2 regions of the Janthinobacterium sp. 64 genome follow, and region 1 is predicted to be linked to the other one. Evidence: predicted binding sites of a transcription regulator. Region 1 holds the regulator's gene; the other holds the start of a gene.
What was found. Region 1 encodes FNR, which switches genes on or off when oxygen is low (the NO sensors DNR and NnrR bind a similar motif). Its sites were predicted from a motif close to TTGATNNNNATCAA; they were not measured.
Positions count from the first base shown of each region.

Region 1 (16,176 bases):
ACCATCCGCCTGAAGGCGGGCAATTATCGCGTGACGGCCGTGGGCAGCGCGGAAGCGGCGCTGGCGCGCCTGGCCGTGGAATTGCCGGCCCTGGTCATTACCGACGTGCAATTGCCGGGCCGCGACGGCCTGGCCCTGTTCGATGAAATCCGCCGCCAGCATGCGGCCCTGCCCGTCATCTTGCTCACAGCCCACGGCACCATTCCCGACGCCGTCGAGGCGACGGCGCGCGGCGCGTTTGCGTATCTGACGAAACCGTTCGACGGCAAGCTGCTCATGGAAAAAGTGGCATATGCGATTAACTTGTCCACCGTCATGCCGGCGCCAGCGTCCGGTGACGAAAGCTGGCGTGCCGAGCTGATCAGCCGTAGTTCACAGATGGCCGAGCTGCTGGCCGAGGCCAAGCTGGTGGCCGGGTCCGATGCCAGCATTTTGATCCGTGGCCCCAGTGGCACGGGCAAGGAGTTGCTGGCGCGCGCGCTGCACAACGCCAGCCGCCGCGCCAAGGCGCCGTTCATCGCCGTCAACTGCGGCGCCATTCCCGAGCAACTGCTGGAATCGGAATTGTTCGGCCACGTGAAGGGCTCGTTTACGGGCGCCGTCGGCAACCGCGAAGGCTTGTTCCAGGCGGCCGATGGCGGCACCCTGTTTTTGGACGAGATCGGCGACATGCCGCTGCCGCTGCAGGTGAAACTGCTGCGCGTGCTGCAGGAGCGGGCCGTGCGGCCCGTCGGCGCGGACCAGACGCGGCCGGTGGACGTGCGCTTGCTGTCCGCCACGCACCGCGACCTCGACGTGGCGATGACCGAGGGGCAATTTCGCGAAGACCTGTATTACCGCCTCAACGTGGTGACATTGACCTTGCCGCCGCTGGCCGAGCGCCGCGAAGATATCTCCCTGCTGGCGAACCATTTCCTGCAGAAGCTGGCGGCCAAGTATCAAAAACCCTTGAATGGTTTCGCGCCCGATGCCCTCACGGCCTTGGTCAGCGCGCCATGGCCCGGCAATGTGCGCCAGCTGGTCAATGTCGTTGAGCAAGTGTGCGCGCTGGCGACGGCGCTGCTGGTGCCCTTGTCGCTGGTGCAGCGGGCCCTGCGCGTGCCGTCCCTGGAAGCGCTCAGCTACAACGAAGCCAAGCAGCGCTTCGAGCGCGACTACCTGATTCAATTGCTGCGCCTGACGGATGGCAACGTGGCCGACGCGGCCCGCCTGGCCGACCGCAACCGCACGGAGTTCTACCGTTTATTACAGAAATACGAGCTGACGCCGGCCCTGTTCCGCGGCGATGGCGACCCTGTCGCTGAATAGCGACAAAAATAAAGTATTCATAATCAACGACTTATCTTAAAACATTGATATTGTTGCGAGACCTTGTCGCTGTCTGGCGACAAAAAGCCCCGATTTTCGGGCCAGATCCGGCGGAAACGCGCTGGAAAAATCGATGTCGAATGTAAGTTATTGATTTTGAAGGGAAATTAAAAGCTGGCACGGTGCTTGCTGTATGGGTAGATGTGACGCTTCATAGTGTTGCTGTTTATTGCTATAGCCAAGTAAGAAGCTTTTAACTTCATTGAGAGGAACTACCATGCAAACATCGAAACTGTTCAATACCCTGGTTGCCGCTATCGTTCTGTCGGGCGCCTCGATCACCGCTTCGCATGCAGCTGACTCCGCCCCAAAAGCACAAGCTCCTGCTGACACCGTCGTGGCCGCCAACGCTGCCGCTGCCGTCCCTGATGAAACCATCACTTCCTCGGCCAAGGCCGCCCTGAGCGCCGATGCGCAAGCCGCTGCCCTGCCAGTCAAGGTAGCAACCCAGCAAGGTGTGGTCGTCCTGTCGGGCGACGTGCCGAGTGCCGAAGCGGGTGACCGCGTCGTGCAGATCGTCGCTTCCGTGAGCGGCGTGAAAGAAATCAAGAACGAGCTGAAAGTCAAAGCCGCCGGTTAATCCCCTCGCGGTAACGCCTCGCGCTGTACTTTACTCCGGGTTGCCCTGTCTGCGGACAGGGCATTTTTTTGTGCCATTGTGTCCACAAGCCACGCCAGCTGACAGGCAGGTAGCTCGGCAATAGGGTTAGAATAGCCAGCACTGGCGCCGTTTCCGGCGCTTTTTGTCATCCATGGCGCAGTGTTGCAAGGCTGGGCCGCTACCAGGCTACCGCATGTCTTCTTTTTCTCCCGCTGCCCTGTTGCGCAATCTGAAACCCGATAATTTCACCATCGCCCTGCTCGTCACCGTGGCGCTGGCCAGTTTCCTGCCCTGCACGGGCCAGACGGCCGTGGTCTTCGGCCACGTCACCACCGTCGCCATCGGCGCCCTGTTCTTCCTGCATGGCGCCAAGCTGTCGCGCGAAGCCGTGGTGGCCGGCGTCATGCATTGGCGCCTGCATTTGCTGGTGCTGGCTAGCACGTTCATTTTGTTTCCCTTGCTGGGCCTGGCCCTGCGGCCGCTGGCGCTGACTTTTCTCACACCCGAGTTGTACGTGGGCATCTTGTTTCTGTGCGCCCTGCCGTCGACCGTGCAGTCGTCGATCGCGCTGACGGCCATGGCGCGCGGCAATGTGCCGGCCGCCATCTGCAGCGCCTCGGCCTCGAATTTCATCGGCATTTTTCTTGCCCCCATCCTGGTCGGCTTGCTGGTGGCGAAAGGCGGGGCAAGCAAGTCGTCGGTCGATGCCGTGCTGTCCATCGTCATGCAGCTGCTGCTGCCCTTCCTGGCTGGCCAGTTCCTGCGCCGCTGGATCGGTCGCTGGGTCGACCGCCATAAAGCCACCCTGAAATACGTTGACCAGGGTTCAATCTTGCTGGTGGTCTACACGGCCTTCAGCGAAGCCGTCAGCGAAGGCCTGTGGCACACGATTTCGGTGGAAACGCTGGTGGCGCTGGGCGTGTTCAGCATCTTGCTGCTGGCGCTGGTCCTGGGCCTGATGACGTTCATCAGCCGCCGCCTGGGTTTTAACAAGGAAGACGAGATCGCCATCGTCTTTTGCGGTTCGAAGAAAAGCCTGGCCAGCGGCGTACCGATGGCCAAGGTGCTGTTTGCCACGCATTCGCTGGGCATGGTGATTTTGCCGCTGATGCTGTTTCACCAGATTCAATTGATGATTTGCGCCGTGATTGCGCAGCGCTATGCGCGGCGCAAGGATGACCTGGACAGTGAGAAAGTGGCCGCTTAAGACTGCGCTTGAAGCAAGTTCAGCCGTCTTGACTTGCGCCATGGCAGAACGTTGTATATGCGTGTATATTACGCTCCTTGTTCACCGTTCACTTTACAAGGATACGATCATGCGCCTCACCTCCCTCGCCCGCCTGCTTGGCACCGCTCTGCTCGCTAGCGCCGCCACCTCCGCCGTTGCCGGCGAAGTGGTGGTGTCGGCTGCGGCCAGCCTGACGAATGCGTTCAAGGAGGCTGCGCAAAGTTATGAGGCGCAATATCCGGGCAGCAAGGTGTCCTTGAACTTTGCCGCCTCGGGCGTGCTGCTGCAGCAGATCGTCAAGGGCGCGCCCGTGGATGTGTTTGCTTCGGCCGACCAGGAAACCATGGATGCGGCGCAAAAGCAGGGCCTGGTGCTGCCGGCCGACCGCCAGGATTTCGTCGGCAACAGCCTGGTGCTGATCGTGCCGCACGATAGCAAGCTGGGCATCAAGAGCCTGACCGATCTGACGCACAAGGGCGTGACCCGCGTGGCGATCGCCAACCCGGCCAGCGTGCCCGTCGGCCGTTACTCCGAAGGCGCGCTGAAGAAGGCCAAGCTGTGGGACGCCGTGCAACCTAAAGCCATCGGCACGCAGAACGTGCGCCAGTCGCTCGACTATGTGGCGCGCGGCGAAGTCGACGCGGGCTTTGTCTACGCCACCGACGCGGCCATCATGAAAGACAAGGTCAACGTGGTGCTGGAGGTGCCTCTGGACGCACCCGTGCTGTACCCGATCGCCACCATCAAGGGCAGCGGCAATGCGGCCGAAGCGAAGCGCTTCGTCAGCTACCTGCAGACGGCGCCGGCGCAAGCCATCCTCGCCAAGTACGGATTTAAAAAGCCATAAAGCAAACGACGGCACATGGATATCGCCTGGACCGCGCTGGCCCTGTCGCTCAAAGTAGCGGCCTGGGCCACGGCGCTCAATTTGTTGCTCGGCATCGGTACGGGCTATCTGCTGGCGCGCACGCGTTTTCCCGGGCGCGAGCTGCTCGACGCCCTCTTGACCCTGCCGATGGTGATGCCGCCCACCGTGCTCGGCTATTACCTGCTGGTGCTGCTGGGCCGGCGCGGCACCTTGGGCATCTGGCTGCAGGACAACTTCGGCATCAACCTCATCTTTACCTGGCAGGGCGCCGTCATCGCTTCCACCGTGGTGGCCTTTCCCCTCGTCTTCAAGCCCGCGCGCGCCGCCTTCGAGGCCGTCGACGGGCAACTGGAGCAGGCGGCCAGCGTGCTGGGCATCTCGGAAATGGCCATCTTTTTCCGCGTGACTTTGCCGCTGGCCTGGCGCGGCATCCTCGCCGGCGTGCTGCTGGGTTTTGTGCGCGCGCTGGGCGAATTCGGCGCCACGCTGATGGTGGCCGGCAGCATCCCCGGCAAGACGCAGACCCTGTCGGTGGCCGTGTATGAAGCCGTGCAGGCGGGCCAGGATGACGTGGCCAATACGCTGGTCGTGATCATCTCGGTTGTCTGCATCGTGGTGCTGCTGTCGGCTGGCCGCCTGGCGCCCGGGCGCGTCGCGCACAAAGGACGCTGAGGATGACGCCCATGCAACTCGACCTCGACATTCGCGCCACCTTGCACTCCGGAAAACGCCGCTTCGACATGCACGTGCAATGCACCTCGACCAGCCAGCGCATCGCCGTGTATGGCCCCTCCGGCGCTGGCAAGAGCATGACGTTGAAAGCCATTGCCGGACTCTTTACGCCGGACGAAGGCCATATCCGCCTGAATGGACGCACCCTGTTCGATTCGGCCGCCGGCATCAATTTGCCGCCGCAGCAGCGCAATGTCGCCTACCTGTTCCAGGATTACGCGCTGTTCCCGCACCTGACGGTGCGCCAGAACGTGGGTTTTGGCCTGAGCCGGGGCTGGTTCAATCCGCGCGCGCGCGAAAAATTGCAGAAGGTCGAGCATTGGCTCGATGCTTTCCACTTGCAGGAACTGGCGCATCAGTTCCCCGACGAGTTGTCCGGAGGCCAGCGCCAGCGGGTGGCGCTGGCGAGGGCACTCGTGGCCGAACCGAGCGCGCTGCTGCTCGACGAGCCATTTGCCGCCCTCGATCCGGCGCTGCGTGTCAAAATGCGCCTGGAACTGAGCCAGTGGCAGCAGCGCCTGGACGTGCCCATGATCCTGATCACCCATGATCCGGAAGATGCGCGCATCCTGGGCGAACACGTGCTGTACTTGCGCGACGGACAGATCGATAACAGGGAAGACCACATGGCATTGGGTGAACGCATTGGATAAATCAGCGGCAGCGGAAATCGGCCTGCAAGGTTCGGTATGGATGACGGTGGGCGGAGAAAATCTGGGCGGCGCCGGCAGGGTGGAATTGCTGGGCGCCATCGCCGAGTGCGGCTCCATCACGCAGGCGGCCAAGCTCGTCAAGATGAGCTACAAGGCGGCCTGGGATGCCATCGACGCGATGAACAACCTGGCTGGCGAGCCGCTGGTGGAGCGCTTGACGGGCGGCAAGGGTGGCGGCGGCACGCGGCTGACGCAGCGTGGGCGCCAGCTGGTCGACAATTTTCGCATCATCGAGCGCGAGCATGCGCGCTACCTGCGCCAGCTGGGCAGCCAGGCGGAAGGCATCGCCGACGATTTGTTACTCATACGGAGAATGGCCATGAAAACCACGGCACGCAATCAATTCCTGGGCAAGGTGGCCGAACTGAAACAGGGCGCCGTCAACGATGAAGTGACCCTGGAGTTGCCCGGTGGCCAGCACATCGTTGCCATCGTCACGCAGGGCAGCAGCGAGAGCCTGGGCCTGGCGCCGGGCGCGGAAGCGTTTGCGCTGATCAAGGCCTCGTCGATCATCCTCGTGGCCGACAGCGAAGGGGCGCGCTTTTCGGCGCGCAACCAATTGGCCGGCACCGTGACGCGCGTGCAGACGGGCGCCGTCAATACGGAAGTGGTGCTGGACTTGCCGCGCGGCGGCACGATTGCCGCCATCATCACGAATCAGAGCAGTACCGATCTGGGCATCGCCATCGGCAGCAGCGTGACGGCGATGTTCAAGGCGTCGAGCGTGATTCTGGGCGTGCCCGCCTAAACCCAAAGCAAGGACTGGGGTCGTACCCTGAGGGTACGACCCCGGCATTTATCTCTTGGGTTCAAGCGAGCTTAATCCTTCAGCCTGGACAACCAATTCGCCGCCGCCGCCAGCACCAGTTCCAGCTCCTGCGCCGTGTGCGCCAGCAGCGCCGGCACCTCGTCCAGGCGGCCCGCGTCGATGGCTTCCTCGGTGGCGAACGCGGCGCGGATCAGGCGTTTCGTGCCCAGGGTGCCGACGGAGCCGCGCACGCCGTGCAGGATGCGCGCCACGTCGCTGTGGCGGCCCGATTGCAACGCGGTTTCGGCGTCGCGCACGGGCGTCATGCCCTTGTTCAGGGCGTCTTCCACCATGCGCCGCAGCACGCCGCGCCCCTTCGCATCGCGGCCCATCACGCGCATCAGCGGCGCCATGGAAAATACTTCCTCATCGGCAACAGTCACCGGCTCGGCCGTCTGCACGGGCGGGCGCTTGGGCAGGTGGCGCAGGATGACTGCCATCATCTCTTCCACCACCACGGGCTTGGCGATGAAGTCGCTGATGCCTGCCGTCATGCAGCGCTCGCGCTCGGACGCCAGCACGCCGGCGGTCATGGCGATCACGGGCAAGTTCAAGCGCAGTTCCGTGCGGATGATGTGGGTCGCGCTGAAGCCGTCCATGACGGGCATTTGCATGTCCATCAGCACGATATCGTAGCGCAGCGCTTCCGTGCGCAGCCGTTCCACGGCTTGCAAGCCGTCGCCGACCACGTCCAGGGTGGCGCCCATGTGTTCGAGGATGCCGCGCGCCACGGCCTGGTTCAAATGATTGTCTTCCACCAGCAGGAAATGCACGCCGGCCAGTTCCGTACCCAGCGGCTGGTGCAGGATGCGCTGTTCGCCGCCGTCGTTCTTGGCGATCAGCGCCTGGTGCAGGGCGTCGAACAGGCTCGAACCCGTGATCGGCTTCATCAGCACGACATCGGCCTCGGCCGCGCTGGAGATTTCTTCCAGGTGGTTGCGGGCGAAGGCGTTGACCATCACCACGATGGGCTGGCGCTGGCCGCTGGCCGCCTGGCGGATGGCCTTGGCCGTGGCCAGGCCGTCCATGACGGGCATGTGCCAGTCGGCCAGCACCACGTCGTACGGTTGCTGCTGCGCCAGGCGTTCGCGGTACAGTTCGATGGCGGCAAAGCCGGAGTCCACTTCGTCGGCCAGCCAGCCCCAGGCCTCGATCAGCTTGACGATCAGTTCGCGCGTGGTGCGGTTGTCGTCGGCCACCAGCAGGCGCAGCTGGCCCAGGGCCGGCGTGCGCCGCGTTTCGGCCGGCTGCGCCAGCATCTCGAAGGGCACGCTGAACCAGAAGCGGCTGCCCTTGCCTTCGCTGCTGGCCACGGCGATGTCGCCGCCCATCATGTGGATCAGCTGCTTGCTGATGGCCAGGCCCAGGCCCGTGCCGCCGAAGCGCCGCGTGATGCTCTGGTCACCCTGCGAAAATGCGGCAAACAGTTGCTGTTGCTGCAGTTCCGTCATGCCGATGCCCGTGTCGCGCACTTCGAAGCGCAGCCAGGCGCGGCCGCTCTCGCTCTTGCTCTCGGCCAGGCTGACGGCCACCACCACTTCGCCGCTTTCCGTGAACTTGATGGCGTTGCCGGCCAGGTTGACGAGAATTTGCTGCAGGCGCTGGGCGTCGCCCACCAGGCGCCGCGGCACGTCGGGCTCGACGGCGATGGCCAGTTCCAGCTCCTTTTCGCCCGCATTCATCGTCATCGTCGTGGCCAGCGTGTTCATGACCTCGTCGAGGTCGAATTCGACGGGCGACAATTCCATGCGGCGCGCCTCGATCTTCGAATAGTCGAGCACATCGTTGAGGATGCCCAGCAGCGACTGGCCCGCCACGCGCACCATGGTCAGATACTTGCGCTGTTCCGTATCGAGCCTGGTATTGCCCAATAAGTACACCATGCCCAGCACGGCATTGAGGGGCGTGCGGATTTCATGGCTCATGTTGGCCACGAAATCGCTCTTTGCCCGGTTGGCCGCCTCGGCCCGGTCGCGCTCCTGTTCCAGTTCCGCCGCGCGCGCTTCGAGTTCCTGCTGCAGGCGGTCGCGTTCGCTCATCAGGCCGTTGAACGCTTCCGTCAGTTCGCCGATTTCGTCGCGCTGCTGCACCGGCACGGGGGTGAAGCGGCTGCCGCTGGTACGCAGGGCCAGCAAGGTGTCGCGCAGGCGCACCAGCGGCGACAGCAGGCGCACGGTGACCCAGCCCAGAACAAACGCGGCCAGCAGCGAGGCGAGGGTGCTCCACAGCACCAGCCGGTAGAGCACGCCATCGAACGGTTCGAAGGCATCGTCGAGGGGCAGCGAGGCGGCCAGCAGCCAGTTCACCGATTTCAGGCGCTTGAAGCTGTTGACGGCCGTGATGCCGCGGCTGTTGGTGCTGACCATGCTGCCTTCGCCATCTTGCTTCAGCAACTCGGTGGTTGTCCGGTTGGCGTTCGGCAGGCGCGGCTGCAGCAAGCGGCTGGTATCGGGGTGCAGCACGTAACGCGGCACGGCGCCGCGCGTGAGGATGAAGTAATAGCCGCTCTTGCCGATCTTTTCCGTGCGCAAACGGCCCAGCAAGTTGTCTTTGTACAGGCGCAGCACGCCGATCACCACGCCGGCCACCTGGCCATCGGCCGTGAGCACGGGCGCCACCATCTGCACGATGGGCATGCCGCTCGATTTGCCCAGCATCGGCTCGGTGATCATGGGCTGGCGCGTGCGCAAGACGGTCTGGAAATATTCGCGCTCGGCCACGTTGATGCCGGCGCGGCCCGTGACTAGCGGCATGTCAGCGACGACGGCGCCTTGCGCATCGAGCACCAGCACGTCGTCGAACAGTACCAGCATCGAGCGGCGCGAATAGTATTCGCGCAATTGGGCGGGCTGGGCGATCAATGCCGGCGGCTGCTGCCTGGCCGTCAGCGTGACGATCTGCAGCAGCATGCCCAGCTTGTCGTCGAGTTCGGCAGCGGTGCGGGTGATCAGGGCAGACTGCTGGCTCACCAGTACTCGCGTGAAGTCGGCGCGCATGCGCTGTACCTGTAGCATGGTGACCAGCGCGATCATGGCGATCGAGGTCAGGCTGGTGGCCAGCGCGACTTTTGCTTTGATGCCGAGAGGCTTCATGATTTCCTTTTCAGTACCGGGCGCTACAGGCGGCAGATAATGCTGTCAGGAATTTTCCTATCAATGCCCCAGCTTGGCAAGCGGCACCACGCAAATTGCCCGCCCCGCATGGGCTTTTGACGATGTTGCCATATAATCAAAGTCAGAACGTCGTTTATTGAGCGGAAATGCAGTGAAATTGGCACACGGCAACCCTGTATGCAGTAAACTTGTTATTGCATTTTCTAAAAGGTACCGACATGACTGAAGCGCTACTCACTCCCACCATGCCCACCGTGACCGTGGAAGCGTTGCGTGCGCGATGCTCGACCTGCAGCATGCATCAATTGTGCCTGCCAATGGGCCTCGATGTGGGCGACATGGACAGGCTGGACCAGATTATCGGCCGCCGCCGCAAGATCGTGCGCGGTGCCTCGCTGTTCCGCATCGGCGACTCGTTCCAGAACCTGTATGCGATCCGCCTGGGGCACTTCAAGACCTACCAGATCAATCCGGGCGGCGAAGAGCAGGTGACGGGTTTCCAGATGGCGGGTGAACTGCTGGGCATGGACGCCATCAGCGCCGACCGCCACCACTGTAATGCGGTGGCGCTGGAAGACAGCGAAGTGTGTGAAATTCCGTTTTCCAGCCTGGAACAATTGCTGGGCAATATGCCGACCCTGTTGCGCCATTTCCATCGCATGATGAGCCAGGAAATCACGCGCGAGCAAAGCGTCATGCTGTTGCTGGGCAATATGCAGGCGACCCAGCGTTTTGCCGCCTTTATCGTCAACCTGGCCTCGCGCTATGAAGCGCGCGGTTATTCGCCCAGCAAATTCCAGCTGCGCATGTCGCGCGAGGAAATCGGCAATTACCTGGGGCTGACCATCGAGAGCGTCAGCCGTTTATTGTCGAAATTCAAGAAGGAAGGCTGGCTGCGCGTCTCCAATCGCGAGATCGAGATCTTGCAGCCCGCCAAATTAAAAGCTATTACCGCCGGCACGGACGTCTGTAAATAAGGCTTACAGCTCTTCATCGGCGTGCAGCGCGATGCTGCGCTGCAGCGGCCAGGTCCAGATGCCGGACAGGCGCCACTCGCGTTTGTCGTTTTCTACCAGTACCTGCCAGCGGCTGCGCTCGAGCATCGGCAGCGCTACGGAAAAATTGCCGGCCGCATCGGGCTGCACCAGCAGCTTGATATCCTTTTCCGGCAGGGTCGCATGCGCCAGGTGCAGCTGCAGCGGACCCTGGTAAGCCTTGCCGAAGCTGTGCACGGAACCACTCAGGCGCGCTGACGCCACATCATAGGACAGGCTGGTATCCATCGCCAGGTCGCTGGCGATCGTGTCGCGCTTCAAATCCTGGTTGATTGCCTTGCCCTGCTTGTAATAGTCGCCCACCACCAGCGCATCGGGCTGCGTAAACGCGATATAGCCCATGAAACTGCCGACGACCACGGACAGGCCGGGACCGATCATCAGCAGCCAAGGCCAGCGATGCTTGTACCACGGGGCAGCGGGGGCTTGCAGTTTCAGACTGTCGGACATTTTGTTCTCCTTGGGGTCAGACCCTTTGGGTCTGACCCCAGCTTTTGCTTCTGGGTTGAAAATACAGTAAAGCTAACGCATGTTTGATGCTACCCCTACGGCGACATACCGGGGTCGGACCCAGAGGGTCCGACCCCGAATCAACATCACCGCGGCACGATGAATACCGCGCTTTCACGCACATGCAGCGATGGGTCGTCCAGCGATTGCAGTTCGATCGCAATCTTGTTCGAACCCTTCTCGCCCACGCCGTGCGGTACGCGCAGGCGGATCGGCCAACCCAGCGTTTCCGTCGGCTGCAAGGTCACTTCTTCGCGCGTCAGCAAGGTCAGGCCCGGCAAACCGGAAGCGCTGATCTTGAAATGCTGGCTTTGCTCGGAGGTGTTCATGATCTGCAAGCGGTAGACGTTTTCGATCATGCCGTCTTCCACTTCGCGTCCCATCGAACCGCGGTCGCGGATCACGTCCATTTTCAGGGGCGTGCGCAGCGCCAGCGAGGTACACACGGCGATGATGATCAGGGCCAGGATGGAAGTGTAGATCAAGACGCGCGGGCGCATGGCGCGCTGGCGTATCTGCTTCGAACTGAAGTTGTTTTCCATCGCATGGTCGGTACTGTAGCGTACCAGTCCCCGCGGCCGGTCGACCTTGTCCATCACGCTGTTGCAGGCATCGACGCAGGCGGCGCAGCCGATGCATTCATACTGCAGGCCGTTGCGGATATCGATGCCGGTCGGACACACCTGCACGCACAGGGTGCAGTCGATGCAGTCGCCCAGCTTGTCGTTGTTGCCAGCCTTCTTGCTGATGGCGCCACGCGGTTCGCCGCGCTTGGCATCGTAGGTGATGATCAGGGTGTCCTGGTCGAACATGGCGCTCTGGAAGCGCGCGTAGGGGCACATGTATTTGCACACCTGCTCGCGCAGCCAGCCCGCGTTGCCGTAGGTTGCCAGGCTGTAGAACAAGACCCAGAACCATTCCCAGGGACCGAAATTGAGGGTGGTCACCTCGCGCGCCAGTTCCTTGATCGGCGTGAAGTAGCCGACAAAGGTAAAGCCCGTCCACAGGGCGATGGCGCCCCATGCCAGGTGCTTGGCCGTCTTCTTGAAGGCCTTGCGCACGGAGGGTCCCTGCTTGTCGAGGGCCATGCGCGCGCTGCGCGTGCCCTCGATACGGCGTTCGACCCACAGGAAGATTTCCGTGTATACCGTTTGCGGGCAAGAGAACCCGCACCACACCCGCCCGGCAATGGCCGTGACGAGGAACAACAAATACGCACAGATGATCAGCAGGGCCGCCAGATAGATGAAATCCTGGGGCCACAGCACGACGCCGAAAATGTAGAACTTGCGCGTGGTCAAATCGAACAGCAGGGCTTGCCTGCCATTCCAGGTCAACCACGGCAAGCCGTAGAACGCCAGCTGGGTAAGCCATACGCATACCCATCGCCAGGTAGCGTAGCGTCCTTTGGCCTCGCGAGGGTAGATCTGCTCGCGGGCCGCATACATCTTGATGACTTGAGGTTCCATTACATCATTTCACGGGCGTCTGGGGATTCGACAGGCTCCAGACATAGGCTGACAGCACGTGGACCTTGGACTCGCCGAGGAAATCGCTGAAGGCCGGCATGGTGTTGCTGCGTCCCTTGCGTACGGTTTCCATGATGGTATCAGCACTGCCGCCGTACAGCCAGATCTTGTCCGTCAGGTTAGGCGAACCGAGCATCTGATTGCCCTTCGCATCGGCGCCATGACAGGCCATGCAGGCGCCGAACTTGGCCTTGCCCAGCACGGATTTGACGGGGTCCGAGGTGGAACCGGACAGGCTCAGCACGTAATGGGCCACGTTCTCGACATCCTTTTCGGAGCCCAGGGCGGCGCCCATCGGTGGCATCTGCCCATTGCGGCCATGCAGGATGGTGGTCTTGATGATGTCGGGTTCACCGCCATACAGCCAGTCCTTGTCGGTCAGGTTGGGGAAGCCCTTGTTGCCGCGCGCATCCGAACCGTGGCATTGCGCGCAGTAGGTCAGGAACAAGCGCTGGCCGATGGCCAGTGCCTGCGGATCGGCCGCCACCGTCTTGATGTCCTGGCTCAGGTACTTGTTGAACAGGGGACCGTAGTCGGCTTCCGCCTTCTTCAGCTCTTCCTCGTACTGGCCCGTCGATTTCCAGCCCAGGCTGCCGGCATAGTTGCCCAGGCCCGGATACAGGAACAGATACGCCAGGGCGAAGACGATGGTGATGTAGAACAACCACATCCACCAGCGCGGCATCGGCGTGTTGAGTTCCTTCAAGTCCTCGTCCCAGACGTGGCCCGTGGTGCCGTCGGCAGGCGCGCCTTCGACCACTTTGATTTTCGACTGCGAGTACAGCAGCACGCCGCAGCCGATGATGCCCAGCAAGGACAACACGACGATGTAGATATTCCAGAAGCCATTGGTAAAGTCAGCCATGGTTGCGCTCCCCTTGTGCCGGTGCGGCATCGGCCGCGTAGTCGAGCGCTTCGTCGTCGAACGGCAGGCGCGCCGCCGCGTCGAAGTCGCTGTTGCTGCGGCTGAACGTCCACCACAGGATGCCTACGAACGTCGTAAAGGAAACCACCGTCATGACGCTGCTGGCGCTGTCAAACAGGTTTTCGATTGCCATGCTAATTCCTTGTTTTGATTAATGTACCGAGGCCTTGCAGATAGGCGACCAGGGCGTCTTCTTCCGTCTTGTCCTGCAGCTGCGCCGGGCCGGCGGTGATTTCCGCATCGCTGTACGGCTGGCCCAGGCGTTGCAGGGCGCGCATCTTCGGCATGATGTCGTCAGGCACCAGCTTGGTCTTCGCCAGCCATGGGTAGGCCGGCATGTTCGACTCGGGCACCACGTCGCGCGGGTTGTTCAAGTGCGTGCGGTGCCATTCGTCGCTGTAGCGGGCGCCCACGCGGGCCAGATCCGGCCCCGTGCGCTTGGAACCCCACTGGAACGGACGGTCGTAGACGAACTCGCCAGCGACCGAATAGTGGCCATAGCGTTCCGTTTCCGCGCGCAGCGGACGCACCATCTGCGAGTGGCAGTTGTAGCAGCCTTCGCGCACGTAAATGTCGCGGCCCGCCAGGCGCAGCGGCGAATACGGCTTCAGGCCGGCGACCGGCTCCGTCGTGCTCTTCTGGAAGAACAGGGGAACGATCTCGACGGCGCCGCCGATGCTGATCACTACCGTGACCAGGGCGATCAGCAGCCAGGGGTTTCTCTCAATCCATGCATGTGAAAATTTCATTTGCTTTCGCTCCTATCAGGCGTGCGCCGCGTTCAGTTCTGGAATGCGGGCGACGGGGAGTTTGCTGCCGCGCAAGGTCATCCAGGTGTTGTAGCCCATGATGCACATACCCGACAGGTACAGCAGGCCACCGGCCACGCGCACCACGTAGTACGGATACGTTGCTTTCACGCTCTCGACAAAGGTGTAGGTCAGGGTGCCGTCCGGATTGACCGCACGCCACATCAGGCCCTGCATCACGCCGGCGATCCACATTGCGGCGATGTACAGCACGATGCCGATGGTGGCCACCCAGAAGTGCACGTCGACCAGACGCGTGCTGTGCATCTGCGTGCGGCCCGCCAGGCGTGGCAGCAGATAGTAGATCGAACCCATGGTGATGAAGCCCACCCAGCCCAGGGCGCCCGCATGCACGTGGGCAACGGTCCAGTCGGTGTAGTGCGACAGCGAGTTGATGGTCTTGATCGACATCATCGGACCTTCGAAGGTGGCGATGCCGTAGAACGACAGCGAGACGATCATGAATTTCAGGATCGGATCGGTGCGCAGCTTGTGCCAGGCGCCCGACAGGGTCATGATGCCGTTGATCATGCCGCCCCAGCTTGGTGCCAGGAGGACCAGCGAGAAGACCATGCCGATCGATTGCGTCCAGTCAGGCAATGCCGTGTAGTGCAGGTGATGCGGGCCCGCCCACATGTAGGTGAAGATCAGCGCCCAGAAGTGGACGATCGACAAACGGTACGAGTACACGGGGCGCTCGGCCTGTTTCGGGATGAAGTAGTAAACCATGCCCAGGTAGCCGGCGGTCAGGATGAAACCCACCGCGTTATGGCCGTACCACCACTGGATCATGGCGTCCTGTACGCCCGCATAGGCGGAATACGACTTGGTGAACGAGGCTGGCATGACGGCGCCATTGACCACGTGCAAAATCGTCACGGCCAGGATGTAGGCGCCGAAGAACCAGTTGGCCACGTAGATGTGCTTGACCTTGCGCTTGATCAGTGTGCCGAAGAACACGATGGCGTAAGCGATCCAGACGACGGCGATGAGGATGGCGATAGGCCATTCCAGTTCGGCGTATTCCTTGCCGCGCGTCAGGCCCATGGGCAGGGTGACGACGGCGCACAGGATCACCGCTTGCCAGCCCCAGAAGGTGAAGGCGGCCAGTTTGTCGGAAAACAGGCGCACCTGGCAGGTGCGTTGTACAACGTAGTACGAGGTGGCGAACAGGCCGCAGATGCCGAAGGCGAAAATCACCGCATTCGTGTGCAGCGGACGCAAGCGTCCGTATGTCAGCCATGGTATGTCGAGGTTCAGGGCAGGCCAGGCCAACTGAGCGGCGATGATAACGCCAACCAGCATGCCGATGATGCCCCATACCACAGTAGCGACCGCGAATTGCTTCACGATCTTGTAGTTATAGTTCAGCGATTGATCCACAAAGACTCTCCCTGGAATTACTATTTATGATGGTGGCCAGAGAGTAAGTGTTTGATCGCGAAAAAACTTTGATGTGGATCAAAATTCCCCGGATGAAATAAGCGTAGCGAACTGGCATCGAAATAAAGTGATATTTCGGTCAAATTCTGGTCAAAAAAGCCATGCAAGATCCCTGCAACAGCTGGCTTGATATGGCGTAACACATGCATGACGGCAAGGGCTTACAGTGGCGAGTCCAGATATGCCCAAGGCCCGCCATGGAAGACCCCGAACGCTGCGACCCGTTGGATGCCCAGGCGGACCTGCTCGTCGGCAAGGCCGATGGCACGACCCTGTTCGATCACGGCAAGCTCGCTTGCCTGGTGCCGGCGCCGTTGCCGGGCATCGTCATCTTCGTGCATGGCGTCAATTCCAACGGCGAGTGGTACCGCGCGGCCGAAGCAGGCCTGTGCGCCGGCCTGAACACGCGCATGAAGCGCTGCGACGAGCACATGGCGCACGCCACGGCGCAGGGCGGGCAACTGACGCCGGTGA
Region 1 covers NZ_PHUG01000001.1:3,731,010-3,747,185, reverse strand. Annotated here, with positions in the region: gene CLU91_RS16450 (sigma 54-interacting transcriptional regulator) at 1-1,308, shown strand, start outside; gene CLU91_RS16445 (BON domain-containing protein) at 1,586-1,948, shown strand; gene CLU91_RS16440 (bile acid:sodium symporter family protein) at 2,163-3,176, shown strand; gene modA (molybdate ABC transporter substrate-binding protein) at 3,286-4,044, shown strand; gene modB (molybdate ABC transporter permease subunit) at 4,060-4,737, shown strand; gene CLU91_RS16425 (sulfate/molybdate ABC transporter ATP-binding protein) at 4,749-5,450, shown strand; gene CLU91_RS16420 (TOBE domain-containing protein) at 5,491-6,258, shown strand; gene CLU91_RS16415 (hybrid sensor histidine kinase/response regulator) at 6,330-9,410, opposite strand; gene fnr (fumarate/nitrate reduction transcriptional regulator Fnr) at 9,650-10,408, shown strand; gene CLU91_RS16405 (FixH family protein) at 10,412-10,936, opposite strand; gene ccoG (cytochrome c oxidase accessory protein CcoG) at 11,083-12,465, opposite strand; gene ccoP (cytochrome-c oxidase, cbb3-type subunit III) at 12,470-13,390, opposite strand; gene CLU91_RS16390 (cbb3-type cytochrome oxidase subunit 3) at 13,383-13,583, opposite strand; gene ccoO (cytochrome-c oxidase, cbb3-type subunit II) at 13,585-14,199, opposite strand; gene ccoN (cytochrome-c oxidase, cbb3-type subunit I) at 14,215-15,642, opposite strand; gene CLU91_RS16375 (T6SS effector phospholipase Tle3 domain-containing protein) at 15,900-16,176, shown strand, end outside.

Region 2 (16,176 bases), 3.6 Mb from region 1:
CGCAAAGAAGGTGCCGTCATAAAAGATGTGCATGTCCGGCGAGAAACGGAACGGCACGCCTTGCAGCACGTTGCCGATCGCCACGCCGCAGATCAGGGCCGGCACGAAGCCGCCCACGAACAGGGCCGCATCCCAGCGCGCGCGCCAGCGAGGATCTTCGCGCTTGCTGCGGAACTTGAACGCCACGGGACGCACGATCAGCGCCACCAGGATGACGAACATGGCCAGGTAAAAGCCCGAGAACGAGACGGCGTACAGTTGCGGCCAGGCGGCAAAGATGGCGCCGCCGCCAAGAATCAGCCACACCTGATTGCCTTCCCACACGGGACCGATACTGTTGATGACGACCCGGCGCTCAAGGTCCGTCTTGCCGACGAAGGGCAGCAAAATACCCGTGCCCAGGTCGAAGCCGTCCGTGATGGCAAAGCCCACCAGCAGGATGCCGATCAGCAGCCACCAGATCAGGCGCAGGGTTTCATACGAAATCATTTCATGCAAAATCATGGTCTGGCCCTCCTCAGGCGCGTTGAGTATGAATGGCTGCGGCCGCTGGCACGGGGCCCGGCGCCGTCTCTTCCGGCCCCTTGCGGATGGCCTTGAGCATGAGCTTCATTTCGATCATCAGCAGCACGGTGTAGATGGCGGCAAAGCCGGCAATGGTGATGAGCAAGGTGGTCGCGCCCAGGTTCGAGACGGCCACGGCCGTTGGCAGCACGCCTTCGATGACCCACGGCTGGCGGCCCACTTCGGCCACGATCCAGCCCGCTTCAATCGCCACCCACGGCAGCGGGATGGCGAACACGGCCAGCTTCAGCAGCCAGCGGTGCTTGTCCAGGGTGCGGCGCGTCGACAGCACGAAGAAGGTACCGGTCAGCAAGATAAAGAACATGCCCAGACCCACCATCACGCGGAAGGACCAGAACAAGGGCCCCACGGGCGGCACGGTGTCGAGCGCGGCCTTGCGGATCTGCTCGGGCGTGGCCTGGCGCGGATCGTCGACATAGCGTTTCAGCAACAAGGCATAGCCCATGGACTGGCCTTTCGACTCGAACACGTCCTTCGCGTCCTGCGGCACGGGGGCGCCCGGCGCCACGCTGCGGATGGTTTGCAGCGCGTCATACGCTTTGATGCCATCCTTGATCAGCAGTTCGCCACGGTCGACCAGCTGCTCGATGCCGGGGATTTCCGTCGACAGTGAACGCGTGCCGATCAAGCCCATCACCATCGGGATGTGCACGGCGTAATGCGTCTCGCGCGCTTGCGCGTCAGGGAAGCCGAAGGCCGTGAAGGCGGCGGGCGCCGGCTCCGTGGTCCACATGGCCTCGATGGCGGCCAGCTTCATCTTCTGATGTTCGGACGACAGGTAGCCGCTTTCGTCGCCGAGTACCACCACCGACAAGGTGGCGGCCAGGCCGAACGAGGCGGCCACCGTCATCGAACGCTTGGCCAGCTGCACGTGGCGGCCCTTCAGCAGATACCAGGCGGAAATACCGAGCACGAAGATGGCCGCCGCCGTGTAACCGGCCGACACCGTGTGCACGAATTTCGCCTGCGCCACGGGGTTCGTCAGCACGGCGCCGAAATCCGTCACTTCCATGCGCATGGTCTGCGGATTGAAGGCCGCGCCGACGGGATTTTGCATCCAGCCGTTGGCGATCAAAATCCACAGGGCCGAGAAGTTCGAGCCGATGGCCACCAGCCAGGTGGTGATCAGGTGGCCCCGCTTCGACAACTTGTCCCAGCCGAAGAAGAACAGGCCGACGAAGGTCGCTTCCAGGAAGAAGGCCATCAGCCCCTCGATGGCCAGCGGCGCGCCGAAAATGTCGCCCACATAATGGCTGTAGTAGCTCCAGTTCATGCCGAACTGGAATTCCATGACGATGCCCGTCGCCACACCCATGGCGAAGTTGATGCCGAACAAGACACCCCAGAACTTGGTCATGTCGCGCCAGATGGGGCGGTTCGTCATCACGTAAACCGTTTCCATGATGGCGAGGATCACTGACAGGCCTATCGTCAGCGGAACAAATATAAAGTGGTACAGAGCTGTCAGCGCGAACTGCAGTCTGGATAAAGCGACAATATCGAAGTCCATATGATTTCCTTGGTGTTTCCCTACTGTGTGTAAACTTGCTACCTTTCAAATACTGACCGCTTGCCCGTCAGTCCCCCCGCAATCCCGCTAGCGCCGCCTCGAAGGCGGCTGTGCCACGGCGCGCGTCACCGACGATGCGGCCATCGCGCAGGCTGACCAGCCTGTCCGCCAGCGCCGCTTCGCGCCGCAAGTGGGTGGCGATCAGCAAGCTGCGTCCTTCGCTGCGCGCGCGCAGGCGCCGCAGGACGTCGATGGCCACCTGCGCATTGAGCGCTTCGGTCGCTTCGTCCAGCAGCCACAAGCTCGATTCGTGCAGGAACAGCCGCGCCAGCGCCAATCGCCGCGCCTGGCCGCCCGACAAGCCCAGGCCGCCCTCGCCCAGCATGGTGTCCAGGCCGTCCGCAAACGCGCGCACTTCCTCGTCCAGGCCGGCTGCCTGCAGCGCCGCCCACAGCTGCGCATCGCTGGCGGACGGGTCCGCCAGGCGCAGGTTGTCGCGCAAGCTGTCCTGAAATAGTTCCGTCTTCTGCGTGAACAAACAGGCGCGCGGCGCGGCCACCTTGCCCGACAGCGGCGCCAGCTCGCGCGCGGCAAGGGCCAGCAAGGTGGACTTGCCCGCGCCGCTGGGGCCGATCAAGGCCACGCGCTCGCCGTCGGCGATGTGCAGCGATACGTCATGCAAGATGGCGACCTGGCTGCCCGCATGCGCAGCACTCACGTGTTCCAGGCGCAAGCCCGGTGCGGCATCAAAGCGCGGCAGCGCCACCTCATTGCCGTCAAGGCGCGGCGCCAGGCGGCGCATGGCCAGCAGCATGCGCCCCGCTTCCAGCGCGCCGCGGCGCAGTCCCGCGAACGGTTCCACGGCCGTCAGGGCGATCAGCAGGGCCAAGGCCGCCAGCGGAACACTCATCGTTTGCTGCTGCACCAGCGCGGCCACGGCCAGCAGCACGCCGGAAAGTAGCGCGCTGCCCGCCACGCCATACGCGGCGCCGGCCGCCGTTTCCAGGCGCAGCAGGGCAAAATCGGCTTGCGCCAGCGAACGGTCGATCTGCGCCAGCGCCGCGCACTGGGCGTCGATGCGGCCCGCCATCACCAGATCCGTCTGACCGGCCACCAGGTCGATGGTGCCGGAACGCAATTTTTCGATGGCGCGCGAGCGCACGATGGCGGGACGGCGGGCACGCTGCGCCACGGCCCAGCTGATGCCGCCGCCGGCGAGCAGCAGCCACGCAGCCAGGCCCAGGCCCAGCTGCCACTGCATCACGCCCAGCGCCACGCCGGCCAGCAAGGCCACGCACAGGGCCGTAAAAGCTGGCACCAGCAGGCGCAAGTACAGCGATTCGAGCGCGTCGATATCGGCCGTCAGGCGGAACAGCAGCCTGGCGGGCTGGCGCAGCAAGCGGCTGGCCGCTTCCGGGCGCGACCAGCCACGGAACAGCCGCACGCGGATGCTGGCCAGCGCGGCGAACGTGGCGTCGTGCGTGACGAGCCGCTCCGCATAGCGCGAGCCCGTGCGGCCGATGGCCAGCAGGCGGATGCCGGCCGACGGGCCGAACACGTCGAACACGATGGCCGTAGAGGCATGCAGGCCGGCAATCGAGGTGGCCGTGATGAACCAGCCGGACAAACCCAGCAAGGCCATGCCGGCCACCGCCGTCAGGGCCGCCAGCAAGGCGCCGGCGATCAGCTTGCCGGGTTGGGCCAGCAGCAATTGCCGCAGGACGGGGTTGTGTATCAGTGAATTTTTCATGCCGGCTGTTCCTGTTCGTGCTCCTGTGCCAGGGCTAGGGCATCGACCTGCACCGTGCGCTGCAGCCGGCCGGCCAGCACGGGGTCGTGCGTGGCAACGATCATCGTCTTGCCCTTGGCCAATTCCAGCAAGGCATCCGTGACGCGCGCCGCCGTTTCGCTGTCCAGGTGGGCCGTCGGCTCATCGACCAGCAGCAAATCGGCATGCGGATGCAGGGCCACGCGGGCCAGCGCCAGGCGCACGGCTTCGCCGCCGGACAAGCCCTGGCCGCCATCGCTGAGCATGACGGCCGGCTGCGCCTGCGCCACGCTAGCCAGGTCGGCCAGGTGCAGCGCCTGCGTCACCTGCGCGGCGTTCGCATCTGCCCGGCCCAGTGTCACATTCTGGCTGACGGACGCGGCAAACACGTGCGGGCGCTGGCCCATCCACGCCATGCGCTGGCGCAAGGTATTGACGGTGCCGTCGGTCAGGCGCACGCCGCCGATGCGGATCTCGCCGCCGCTGGCGGGCAGCAAGCCGGCCAGCAACGACAGCAAGGTGGTCTTGCCGGCGCCGCTGGCGCCCAGCAGGGCCACGTGTTCGCCGGCATGTACCGTCAAATCGAAGCGCTCGAATACGGGCGCTTCGCCGGGGTGGGCAAAGCGCAGTTGATGGAGTTCGACGGCCGGTGGCGGTGCCACCGCCATGGCGGCGGCGGACACGGCAGCCGCTGCCACGCCGGCTCCAGGCAGGGCTACGCCCTCGCCCGCCAGGTCGTGCAGGCCGGCCAGGCCCGCTTCGCCGGCCGCCTTGTCGTGCCAGACGGCGGCCAGTTCGCGCAGCGGTTCGAAGAACGCGGGGGCCAGCAGCAGGATGAACAAGCCCTGCCCCAGGCTCAGCTCACGGCCCCAGGTGCCGAAATTGATGCTGCCCAACAGTGAAAAGCCGATGAAGGCCGCCACCATGGCCACCCCCAGCGCGGAAAACAGTTCCAGCACGGCGGACGACAAAAAGGCGATGCGCAGCACCACCATCGTGCGCCGGCGCACGGATTGCGACGAGGCGTCGAGCCGTTCGGCCGTGGCGTCGACGGCGTCGAGCGCGCGCAGGGTGGCCAGGCCGCGCAGGCGGTCCAATAGAAAGGCGTTCATGCTGCCCATTTCCACCATCTGCGCGCGGCTGGCCGCTTGCGCACCCATGCCCACCAGAGCCATGAAGACGGGAATCAGGGGCGCGGCGATGAGCAGGATCAAGGCGGCGATCCACGACAGCGGCGTGACGACGGCCAGGATCACGAGCGGCACGAGCATCACCTTCCAGCGCGCCGGCTTGTAGCGCACCAGGTACGGCACGATGGCTTCGGCCTGCTCGGCGATGACGCTGGCCGCCTGGCCCGACTGCGCGCGCTGGCGGTCCAGCGGCGAACGGTGCGCCAGCGCTTGCGCCACTTGCGCGCGCAAGGTGGACAGGTGCGCGCGCGCCGCCGCGTACATGCGCCGCGCGCCCCACGCTTCGCCGCCTGCGCGCAGCACGCCCAGCAGCAGCACGCCAGCGGCCGGCAGCAGGGCCGCGCGCCACGGCGCGCCATCGAGCATGGCTTGCACGGCCCAGGCCAGCAAGGCCGCTTGTGGCAGCCACAACAAGGCGGCGCCACCTTGCGCCAGGCTGGCGGCGCGGGGAAGGAGAAAGCGGGGTAAAGACAGTGGCGTGGTCGGCATCTCTATACTTTTTGAGTTTTCAGAATTTTCTGTAAATTCGATATTTTGTATAATACTGCGAAACATGACATATATCAATTGACCCTGCGGGTGTGGCGTGAAAAAATTCAGATAATTATGAAAACTCAAAATATCCACATGACGCCGCTGATCCTGACCTTCGTCAGCCATTTCGGCGAGATGGGCAGCCGCTGGGGCTTTAACCGCACGGTGGGGCAAGTGTACGCCTTGTTGTTTGTCGCGGAGCATCCTTTGCACGCAGACGAAATCGCGGAACACCTGAGTTTTTCACGCTCGAACGTGAGCATCGGCTTGAAGGAATTGCAGGGCTGGGGCTTGATACGCCAGTCGCGCATTCCCGGCGACCGGCGCGAGTATTTTTCCTCGCTGGGCGATGTGTGGCAAATCTTCCGCGTGGTGGCCGCCGAGCGCCGCCGCCGCGAAGTGGCGCCCACGCTGACGGTGCTGCGCGAATCGCTGCTGGCGCCGGCCACGGAACCCGTCGACCAATATGCGCAGGAGCGCATGCGCGAAATGTATGAATTGGTCGACCTGGCCAACACCTGGTTCGACGACTTGCAGCGCCTGTCGCCCGAATCGATGGCGCAGCTGATGAAAATGGGCGCCAAGGTGCAAAAATTGCTCAACGCCAAAGACCGTCTGTTTGGCGTCAGCAACAACAGCGACTGACGCACCCGCCTCCCCTCCCCCTGCCCAAGGCGCCGCCAGCACAAACTGGGGCGTCTTGTCACGCCATTTCCCAACGTCATGTTGGCTATCGTTAGCACAGCCGTACATAGCCATATGCGATGTTGTCAAGCAAACCAATAGAATTATTAAAATTGTATTAGTTTACATCAAGAGTAAGCTTTCATTTGCGTACTCGCTACGCACAGGAAATAGATAAAAACGGGCAATAGGATGACTTCCCCGGCATGCAGGGGCGCGTCCCGACATTATGAAGCGACTGTCTCAAGCACAAGGGGATTTTCATGAAAAGCATACAGAGCATTGCCATCAAGGCATCCATGCTGGCCGCAATGACCGTACTGGCAAGTGCGGCGCAAGCGGCCACCTGGGTGGATGTGGGCCCGGCCAGCGGTTTCGTCATCGCCGGCAGCACCGTCACTTATTCGCCATCGCCGGCACTGCAGGTGAAATATTATGACGACAACCTGGTGCCACAGGATCCTTCGGACGTCCAGGGTTACATCAATGGCGTGTTTGGCACCAGCCTGGGCGCCGCCGTCTCGTATTGCGACAACGCCACCTCGGGCTGCACTGCCGGCACCACTGCAGGCTGGAGCGGTGGCGTCAATTCCTATACGAGCGCGGCCGCCTATGACTATCTGGCCATCCACTTCGGCCAGGGCGAACTGGTGTTCCACTGGGACGCACCCGTGGCCGCCGGCACCACTTTCACGGTGGCGGGCCTGCCCAAAGATCTGAGCAACTACAGGGCCTTCATTTCCGCCGTGCCGGAACCTGAAACCTATGCCATGCTGCTCGCCGGCCTGGGCATGCTGGGCTTCCTGGCACGCCGCCGCGAGGGAAAGCAAGTCCCATAACAAGCCTAATAACAAGCCCCATAACGGCAGCGGCGCAGCAGCGCCCGCTGCCGCCCTCAATGCCAGCCGCCTCTTTACGCCGCGCTTGCGGCGCCAGGCCCACTGTTTACACCATCTTTAGACGCCCCTCGCTATGCTCGACAGCATCAACTGCTGACCGACGAGGGAGAACTCATGCACGAACAACCGTTTCAGCCACGCGCGCGCAGCGTGATCCGCCAGCACTTGCCCGTGCGGGAACGGCTGCGTCTGGCCCGACTGGCCAACAGAAAAATCGTTTCGCTATGCTCGGCGCTGCTGTGCGCGGTGCCGCTGTTGTATTTGCTGAGCGAGGTGCTGTTTGCGCAGCCTTAGGGCCGCGTGCTGACAGACAGGAAAGAGAAAAGATGGCGGCCGCATGGCGCAAGCCGTGGCCAGTATGAAACTGGTCCGCCCAGAGGGAATCGAACCCCCATTCACGGTTTAGAAGACCGTTGTCCTATCCGTTGAACGATGGGCGGAAAGGTGCAGTATTTTAGTCCATGCGCGCCAGCAATGAAATGCCAGCGCGGAATAGAAAACGGGCTGTCATTTCTGACAGCCCGCTTATGACTTTGGTCGGAGTACAAGGATTCGAACCTTGGACCCCCTGGTCCCAAACCAGGTGCGCTACCGGGCTGCGCCACACTCCGAAGACAAGATAATAACGCCCCCATCCAATTTCGTCAATTGCCATAGACGAATTAGATGGAAAAAACTATCGGCGCTTGCTTTTACACACCGACTTTGTCGGCGATGCGGCGCGCCATCGACTCGGCCTTGTCCTTGTCTTTCGCCTCGACCATCACGCGGATCAGCGGTTCCGTGCCCGAGGCGCGGATCAGCACGCGGCCCGTGTCGCCCAGCTCGGCCTCGACGAGTTCTTTCTCGGCCACCATGGCGGCATTTTTCTGCCAGTCGAAACCGGGCGCCACGCGCAGGTTGATCAGGGTTTGCGGGAACAGCACCAGTTCGGCCAGGCATTGCTGCAGGCTCTGGCCGCTGCGCTTGAGCGCGGACAAGACTTGCAGCGCGGAAACGATGCCGTCGCCCGTCGTATGGCGGTCCAGGCACAGCAGATGGCCGGAGCCCTCGCCGCCCAGTATCCAGCCCTTTTCCTTCATGACTTCCAGTACGTAGCGGTCGCCCACCTTGGCGCGCGCAAAGCCGATGCCCTGCTGCTTGAACAATACTTCCAGCGCCATATTGGTCATCAAAGTGCCGACGGCGCCCGCCACGGGGCCCGTTGCCAGCCGGTCCTTGACCATGACGTACAACAGCTCGTCGCCGTTATACAGGCGACCCGTGGCGTCGCACATGATCAGGCGGTCGGCGTCGCCATCGAGGGCGATGCCCAGATCCGCACCGTGCTCGACGACGGCTTCGGCCATGGCCTTGGTTGCCGTGGCGCCGAAGCCCGCATTGATGTTGAAGCCATCGGGCTTGTTGCCGATGGCGATGACTTCGGCCCCCAGCTCATGGAACACGTGCGGCGCGATATGGTAGGCGGCGCCATGCGCGCAGTCGACGACGATCTTCAGGCCGCGCAAGTCCAACTCGTTCGGGAAGGTGCTCTTGCAAAATTCGATGTAGCGGCCCTGGGCATCGTCCAGGCGCTTGGCGCGGCCCAGCTTGTCCGACGGCACGCAGGCCATGGGCTCGTCGAGCGCCGCTTCGATTTCCAGTTCCACGCTGTCGGGCAGCTTGGTGCCCTGGCTGGAAAAGAACTTGATGCCATTATCGTGATAGGGATTGTGCGAGGCGGAGATGACGACACCCGCCGACAGGCGCAGCGCCCGCGTCAGGTAGGCGATCGCCGGTGTCGGCATGGGGCCGGCCAGCATCACGTCCACGCCGGCGGCCGACAGGCCCGCTTCCAGCGCCGCTTCCAGCATGTAGCCGGAAATGCGCGTGTCCTTGCCGATCAGCACCGTCGGGCGTGCCTTGCCGCCTTGCGACTTGGCCAGTACCTTGCCGGCCGCATAGCCGAGGCGCATGACGAAATCGGGGGTGATCGGAGCCGTGCCCACCAGACCGCGGATGCCATCGGTACCAAAATATTTACGCGTCATTGTATTTCTCTTTTTGTTGTTTATGATAGATCTTACTGGTTCAGTGTGCCATGCGCCAGACCTTCAGCGCATCGACGGTTTCAGCTACATCATGCACACGGATAATTTCTGCACCTTGCGCTACCGCAGCAAGCGCACCGGCAACACTGCCGGCCAGGCGCTGCTCGACGGGACGTCCCGTGACGGCGCCGATCATCGACTTGCGCGACAGGCCCGCCAGCACGGGCAAGCCCAGCTCGCTGCGCAAGTGGCGCGTGGCGCGCAACAAGGCATAGTTCTGCTCCACCGTCTTGCCGAAGCCAAAGCCGGGGTCGACGCACAGGCGCTCGCGGGCGATGCCGGCCGCCGTCAGCGTGTCGATGCGTTCGCGCAGGAAGTCGGTGACTTCGCGCACCACGTCTTCATACTGGGGCTGGGCTTGCATGGTTTCTGGCACGTTTTGCATGTGCATGATGCACAGCGCGCAGTCGCTGTCCTGCACGGCGTCGATGGCGCCCGGCGCGCGGAAAGCGTTGATGTCGTTGATCATGTCGGCGCCTGCCAGGATGGCTTCGCGCATCACTTCGGGTTTATACGTGTCGACGGAGAGGGGCTTGCCGCAGTCGCGCAAGGCGTACAGCACCGGCATGACGCGCGCAAGCTCGTCCTGCAGCGGCAAGGGTGGCGCGCCGGGACGGCTCGATTCGCCGCCGATATCGATGATGTCGACGCCGTCGACCATCATCTGCTCGGCGCGCGAGAGGGCAAATTCAAGCAGTTGATACTGGCCCGCATCGGAAAAGGAGTCGGGCGTGATGTTCAGGATACCCATCACCAGCGCCTGCGTGCCGGACAGGTTGAAGCCGAAACGGCCGAATTGCAAATAGTGTCGCATGTGAATCTTTGTAGTCGTCATGAAAATCTGGCGCGGCAACGAAAAAGGGCAAGGATCGCTCCTTACCCTCGTTCTTGCCATACCCTTGCGTGCCGCCCGTCGGGGCGGCCGTTATCAGGCTGGTGCCGTCACGTTGGGCGAAATGCCGCCCGTGCCGCTATCACCGCCCGCATTGCGGCGTGGCGGGATGACTTTCGGTGGACGCGGCTCCAGGCCGGCCATGATGTCATTGATTTGTTCTGCATCAATGGTTTCCCATTCCAGCAAGGCCTTGGTCATCATTTCGACCTTGTCGCGGTTGCCTTCCAGCAAAGTGCGCGCCAAAGCATATTGCTTGTCGAGAATGTTGCGGATTTCAGCATCGACCTTTTGCTGGGTCGCTTCCGAGATCGTCTTGGTGGCGCCACCGAAGAAACCTTCGTTTTCGCTGTCTTCGTAGACCATCACGCCCATGCTGTCGGACATGCCGAAGCGGGTCACCATGGAACGGGCCAGCTTGGTGGCACGCGAGAAGTCGTTCGACGCGCCCGTGGACATTTGTCCCACGAAAATCTCTTCGGCGATGCGGCCACCGAACAGGATGGAAATTTCTTCCAGCATCTTGTCCTTGTAGGCGGACAAGTTGTCGTGTTCCGGCAACTGCCAGGTCAGGCCCAGGGCCCAGCCGCGCGGCATGATCGTCACTTTGTGCACGGGATCGGCTTTTGGCAGCAATTTCGCCACCACTGCGTGACCGGACTCATGGTAAGCCGTATTGCGACGCTCTTCCTCGCGGATGATCATCGATTTACGCTCAGGACCCATGTAGATCTTGTCCTTCGCGTCTTCGAAGTCGGCCATTTCCACCAGGCGCTTGCTGCGGCGGGCGGCAAACAGGGCTGCCTCGTTGACCAGGTTGGCCAGGTCGGCGCCCGAGAAACCAGGGGTGCCGCGGGCCAGTATATCGGCTTTCACGTCAGTACTGATGGGTACTTTACGCATGTGCACGTTCAAGATCTGTTCGCGGCCGCGGATATCGGGCAAGCCGACGGACACCTGGCGGTCGAAACGACCCGGACGCAGCAGCGCTTTGTCGAGCACGTCGGCACGGTTGGTGGCGGCCACGACGATCACGCCGGAGTTCGCTTCAAAACCGTCCATCTCGACCAGCAACTGGTTCAAGGTCTGTTCGCGCTCGTCATTGCCGCCGCCCATGCCGGCACCGCGGTGACGACCGACAGCGTCGATCTCATCGATGAAGATGATGCATGGCGAATGCTTTTTCGCGTTTTCAAACATGTCGCGCACGCGGGAAGCGCCCACGCCGACGAACATTTCCACGAAGTCGGAACCGGAAATCGAGAAGAACGGCACCTTGGCTTCGCCGGCGATGGCGCGCGCCAGCAGGGTTTTACCCGTGCCCGGAGGACCGACCATCAGCACGCCGCGGGGAATGCGGCCGCCCAGTTTCTGGAATTTGCTCGGGTCCTTGAGGAAGTCGACCACTTCGTTGACTTCTTCTTTCGCTTCGTCGCAACCGGCGACATCGGCGAAGGTGACGGTATTGCTGGCTTCATCCATCATGCGCGCCTTCGACTTGCCGAACGAGAATGCCCCGCCCTTGCCGCCGCCTTGCATCTGACGCATGAAGAAGACCCAGACGCCGATCAACAGCAGCATGGGGAACCAGGATACAAAAATAGTTTGCAGGAAAGACGCTTCCTCGGGCGGGCGCACATCGAAGTGCACGCCATTGTCGCGCAAGTCGCCGATCAGGCCCTTGTCGAGGCTGGTGGCGGTGGTACGCACCTTGGTGTCGTCCATCAGCTTGGCGGTGATCGACGAACCTTCGATCACGACATCCTTGACGCGCTTGGCTTTGACTTCATCCAGCAAATCGGAATAAGCGATGGCCTTGCTGCCGCCTGTGGCGCCATGACTGTCGAATTGCTTGAACAGCATGAACAACAGCAGCAATACGACTACCCAGATGGCAGATTTGGAAAACATGTTATTCACGAAGACTCCTTGGATGCAGTGCGCATCTCTTTACCAATAGCTAGAAACACGATTTTACTCGCAATAAGCGGGCCGTGCCAAAGCCCGCCGATCCGTGCGCGCGAAAAAACCGCGCTCACGCAAAAAAATGCAGTATAAACAATTTAGGCTTTTATGCCATCAGACGCTACTGCACTTCTCGTTCCCATGTGCGGATTCCCGCTTAAATATCAAGGGCGGAATCATCTTCTTGCACGGCATTTTTCAGCGGATTCTTGAGACCACGCCCCATCAGGAAGATTTCCGACGATTTATCGCGGCTCGCCTTGGGCTTTTTCTGCACCACGACCTTGAATTCAGCGCGGAATTTCTCCACGATCTGGCTGAAACCCATGTCTTTGAAGCATTTCACCAGCAACACGCCCGATGGCTTCAAATGCAATTGCGAAAATTCGATGGCCAGGTCGATCAGATGCTCCATGCGCGCGGCATCGGCCGTGGCGATGCCCGACAGATTCGGCGCCATGTCCGACAGTACCACGTCAACCTTGCGTCCTTGCAACACCACTTCCAGCTGGCGCAGTACGCGAGATTCGCGGAAATCGCCCTGGATGAAGTGGAAATCGGCGATCGGTTCCATTTCCAGCATGTCCAGGCCAATCAGGGTACCATTGACCCCGCCGCCGTCCTTGCCGGCCAGCTTGCGCCGCAGATACTGGGCCCAGCTGCCAGGAGTGCAACCAAGGTCGACAATTACCTGGCCGTGCTTGATCAGTTTTTCGTCTTCATCGATTTCTTTGAGCTTGTATGCTGCCCGGGCGCGGTAGCCCTCTTTTTGCGCCAACTTCACATAAGGATCATTTATGTGGTCGTGCAACCAGTTTTTGTTTAATTTCTTCTTTGCCATTCGCGTAGAATACTGCTTTTAAGGGAATTACTAAATATTATTATGCTAAAACTTACACCCGTAGAGCGCAGCGCACTGCGCGCCGAAGCACACGCGCTGAAGCCTATCGTCATCATTGGCGAAGCGGGCTTGACACCTGCTGTACTCAAAGAGATCGACCTTGGCCTGGATTCGCACGGTCTGATTAAAGTCCGCGTGTTCGGCGACGACCGCGAAGCCCGCGTCGGAATGTACGATACGATTTGCGGCAATCTCGGCGCCGCCCCGGTACAACATATTGGCAAACTGCTGGTAATCTACCGTCCGAAAAAAGAAGTGGTTAAGGAGAAGGTCAGCGCCGGCAAAGGCATGCGCGAAGTGACCATCGTCAAGGCCAGCGCCAGCGGCACCAAGCGCCCCAGCGTGACGAAAGTCATGATCAAGGGCAATGAGCGCGTTACCGAAGGCGGTTCCATCAAGCGTGCCAAGCCACGTCAGAAGAGCGCCAAGAAAAGCGCACTGGGCAGCAAGTAAGCCTGTCGTTCAGCAGCCGCAAGGCTGTTGAAACAAGAAGCGGAGCACGGGATATCCCCTGCTCCGCTTTTTTATTGCTTGTCGGATTACGCGGCGCCATGGCGCCGCTAATCCGACCTACGGCATTGATCGGTAGGTCGGATTAGCGCGCAGCGCGTAATCCGACAACACCGCCAACGTTTATTGCTGTTTCCAGATCAACACACCCGCCAGCAAGCTTTGCACGGCAAAGATCACGGTCGACACGCCATGCAACATGCCGAAGCGGCTGCGCATGGCATCATCCATGATGCCCGAAGGTGCCTGCGCCTTGAGCTCGGCCATCAGCGGCGAAATGCCGAAATGGCTGAGCAGCGCGCACACCAGCATGGACAGCACCAGCGCCCCCAGCAGGCGGCGGCGCTTGAGCTCCAGCGCGCCGGGCGCCCATTGCAGCAAGGCCAGCAGCACCACAGCGCAAGCAAATGACAGCCAGGCCTCGGCGCGGAACATGCTGCCGGCGATATTGCCCGCCAGCACTCTGTCGCTCAACGTCCCGAACAGGGTCGGCGCCACGATGAAGCCGATGGTCCACAGGCTGCCGGCCCACAGGGTGGCAACGAGGAAGCGCACGCGGGCGAGCATCAGATGTACAGCACTTCCAGGATTTCGTATTCGCGCGGGCCGGACGGCGCCTGCACTTCCACCACGTCGCCGGCGTACTTGCCGATCAGCGCGCGCGCGATCGGGGACGTCACGGACACTTTGTTCTTTTTCAGGTCGGCTTCATCGAGGCCGACGATCTGGTACGTGACTTTCTGGCCCGATTCCAGGTCTTCCAGGTTCACGGTCGAGGCAAACACCACACGGCCTTCCGCGTCGAGCGCGGTCGGGTCGATGATTTGCGCTGCGCCCAGCTTGCCTTCGAGCTCGGCGATGCGGCCTTCGACGAAGGCCTGGCGCTCCTTGGCGGCATCGTACTCGGCGTTTTCCGACAAATCTCCGTGCGAACGCGCTTCGGCGATCGCATCGATGACGATGCGGCGTTCCTTGGTCTTCAAATGATGCAGCTCTTCCTTCAGAAGTTCTGCGCCGTATTTGGTCAATGGGACTGAGGTCATGTTATCTCTACTATCTGCTGGTTATCGGTGCCGTTGTCCGTGTTTTGCCACGGTTAACGGACTTACCAAGTGAAAACCACAGAGGCCGCGCGCTGCTCTGCACGGAACTCTGTGGTTGATAAGCATGCAGTGTACCGCCTAACGGCGGCCACTGCAAACGCACTTAGTTCAAGGTCTTGTGCAGACCTTGCAAATCGTACACACGCAACTCATCCAGGTGGCGGATGCCTTCGACGGCCGCTTCCGCGCCCGCGATGGTGGTGTAGGTCGTCACGCGCGAGGCCAGGGCCGACGTGCGGATGGCCCGCGAATCGACGATGGCGCTGCGCTTTTCTTCCACGGTGTTGATCACCAGCACGATTTCATGGTTCTTGATCATGTCGACCACGTGCGGACGGCCTTCGATCACCTTGTTCACTGGCGTGACGGCGATGCCGGCAGCAGCGATCACGGCGGCGGTACCCTTGGTGGCGACCACGGTAAAACCGGACTCGACCAGATCACGCGCCACTTGCACGGCGCGCGGCTTGTCCGACGCTTTCACGCTGATGAAGACCTTGCCCGATTTTGGCAGATTCACGCCGGCGCCCAGCTGCGATTTCACAAACGCTTCGCCGAAGGTCAGGCCCACGCCCATGACTTCGCCCGTCGATTTCATTTCAGGGCCGAGGATGGTATCCACGCCCGGGAACTTGACGAATGGGAACACGGCTTCCTTGACGCTGAAGTATGGCGGCACGACTTCCTGCGTGATGCCTTGCGATGCCAGCGACTGGCCGACCATGCAGCGCGCGGCGATCTTCGCCAGTTGCAGACCGGTGGCTTTCGAAACGAAAGGCACGGTGCGCGACGCGCGTGGATTGACTTCCAGCACGAAGACGACGTCTTTCATTTCGCCGTCGATCTCTTGCTTCTGGATCGCGAACTGCACGTTCATCAGGCCGACCACATTCAAACCCTTGGCCATCAGCGCCGTCTGGCGTTTCAGTTCATCAATGGTTTCTTGCGACAGCGAGTATGGTGGCAGCGAGCAAGCCGAGTCGCCCGAGTGGACCCCAGCCTGTTCGATGTGTTCCATCACGCCGCCGATGAACGTCGTTTCGCCGTCGGAGATGCAATCGACGTCGCACTCGATGGCGTCGTTCAGGAAGCGGTCCAGCAGCACTGGCGAATCGTGCGAAACCTTGACGGCTTCGCGCATGTAGCGCTCGAGGTCGCGTTGCTCATGGACGATTTCCATGGCGCGCCCGCCCAGCACGTACGATGGACGCACGACCAGCGGGTAGCCGATTTCCTGCGCCAGCGCCAGAGCGTCGGCTTCCGTGCGCGCGGTGCGGTTAGGCGGCTGGCGCAGTTCCAGCTTGTGCAGCATTTGCTGGAAACGCTCGCGGTCTTCGGCCGCATCGATCATGTCGGGCGAGGTGCCGATGATCGGCACGCCATTCGCTTCCAGGTCCAGCGCCAGTTTCAAAGGCGTCTGGCCGCCGTACTGCACGATCACGCCGACCGGTTTTTCGATGGCGACGATTTCCAGCACGTCTTCCAGGGTCAGCGATTCAAAATACAGACGGTCGGAAGTGTCATAGTCGGTCGACACGGTTTCCG
Region 2 covers NZ_PHUG01000001.1:125,338-141,513, reverse strand. Annotated here, with positions in the region: gene cydB (cytochrome d ubiquinol oxidase subunit II) at 1-504, opposite strand, end outside; gene CLU91_RS00665 (cytochrome ubiquinol oxidase subunit I) at 518-2,095, opposite strand; gene CLU91_RS00660 (amino acid ABC transporter ATP-binding/permease protein) at 2,163-3,845, opposite strand; gene cydD (thiol reductant ABC exporter subunit CydD) at 3,842-5,542, opposite strand; gene CLU91_RS00650 (GbsR/MarR family transcriptional regulator) at 5,660-6,232, shown strand; gene CLU91_RS28345 (FxDxF family PEP-CTERM protein) at 6,535-7,110, shown strand; gene CLU91_RS00640 (hypothetical protein) at 7,285-7,464, shown strand; tRNA gene CLU91_RS00635 (tRNA-Arg) at 7,536-7,610, opposite strand; tRNA gene CLU91_RS00630 (tRNA-Pro) at 7,705-7,781, opposite strand; gene glmM (phosphoglucosamine mutase) at 7,863-9,200, opposite strand; gene folP (dihydropteroate synthase) at 9,241-10,074, opposite strand; gene ftsH (ATP-dependent zinc metalloprotease FtsH) at 10,189-12,072, opposite strand; gene CLU91_RS00610 (RlmE family RNA methyltransferase) at 12,275-12,958, opposite strand; gene CLU91_RS00605 (YhbY family RNA-binding protein) at 13,001-13,471, shown strand; gene CLU91_RS00600 (DUF4149 domain-containing protein) at 13,652-14,095, opposite strand; gene greA (transcription elongation factor GreA) at 14,095-14,571, opposite strand; gene carB (carbamoyl-phosphate synthase large subunit) at 14,735-16,176, opposite strand, start outside.
Region 2: a site for FNR is predicted at 5,607-5,620, ahead of cydD (thiol reductant ABC exporter subunit CydD). Genes of this name have one in related genera too.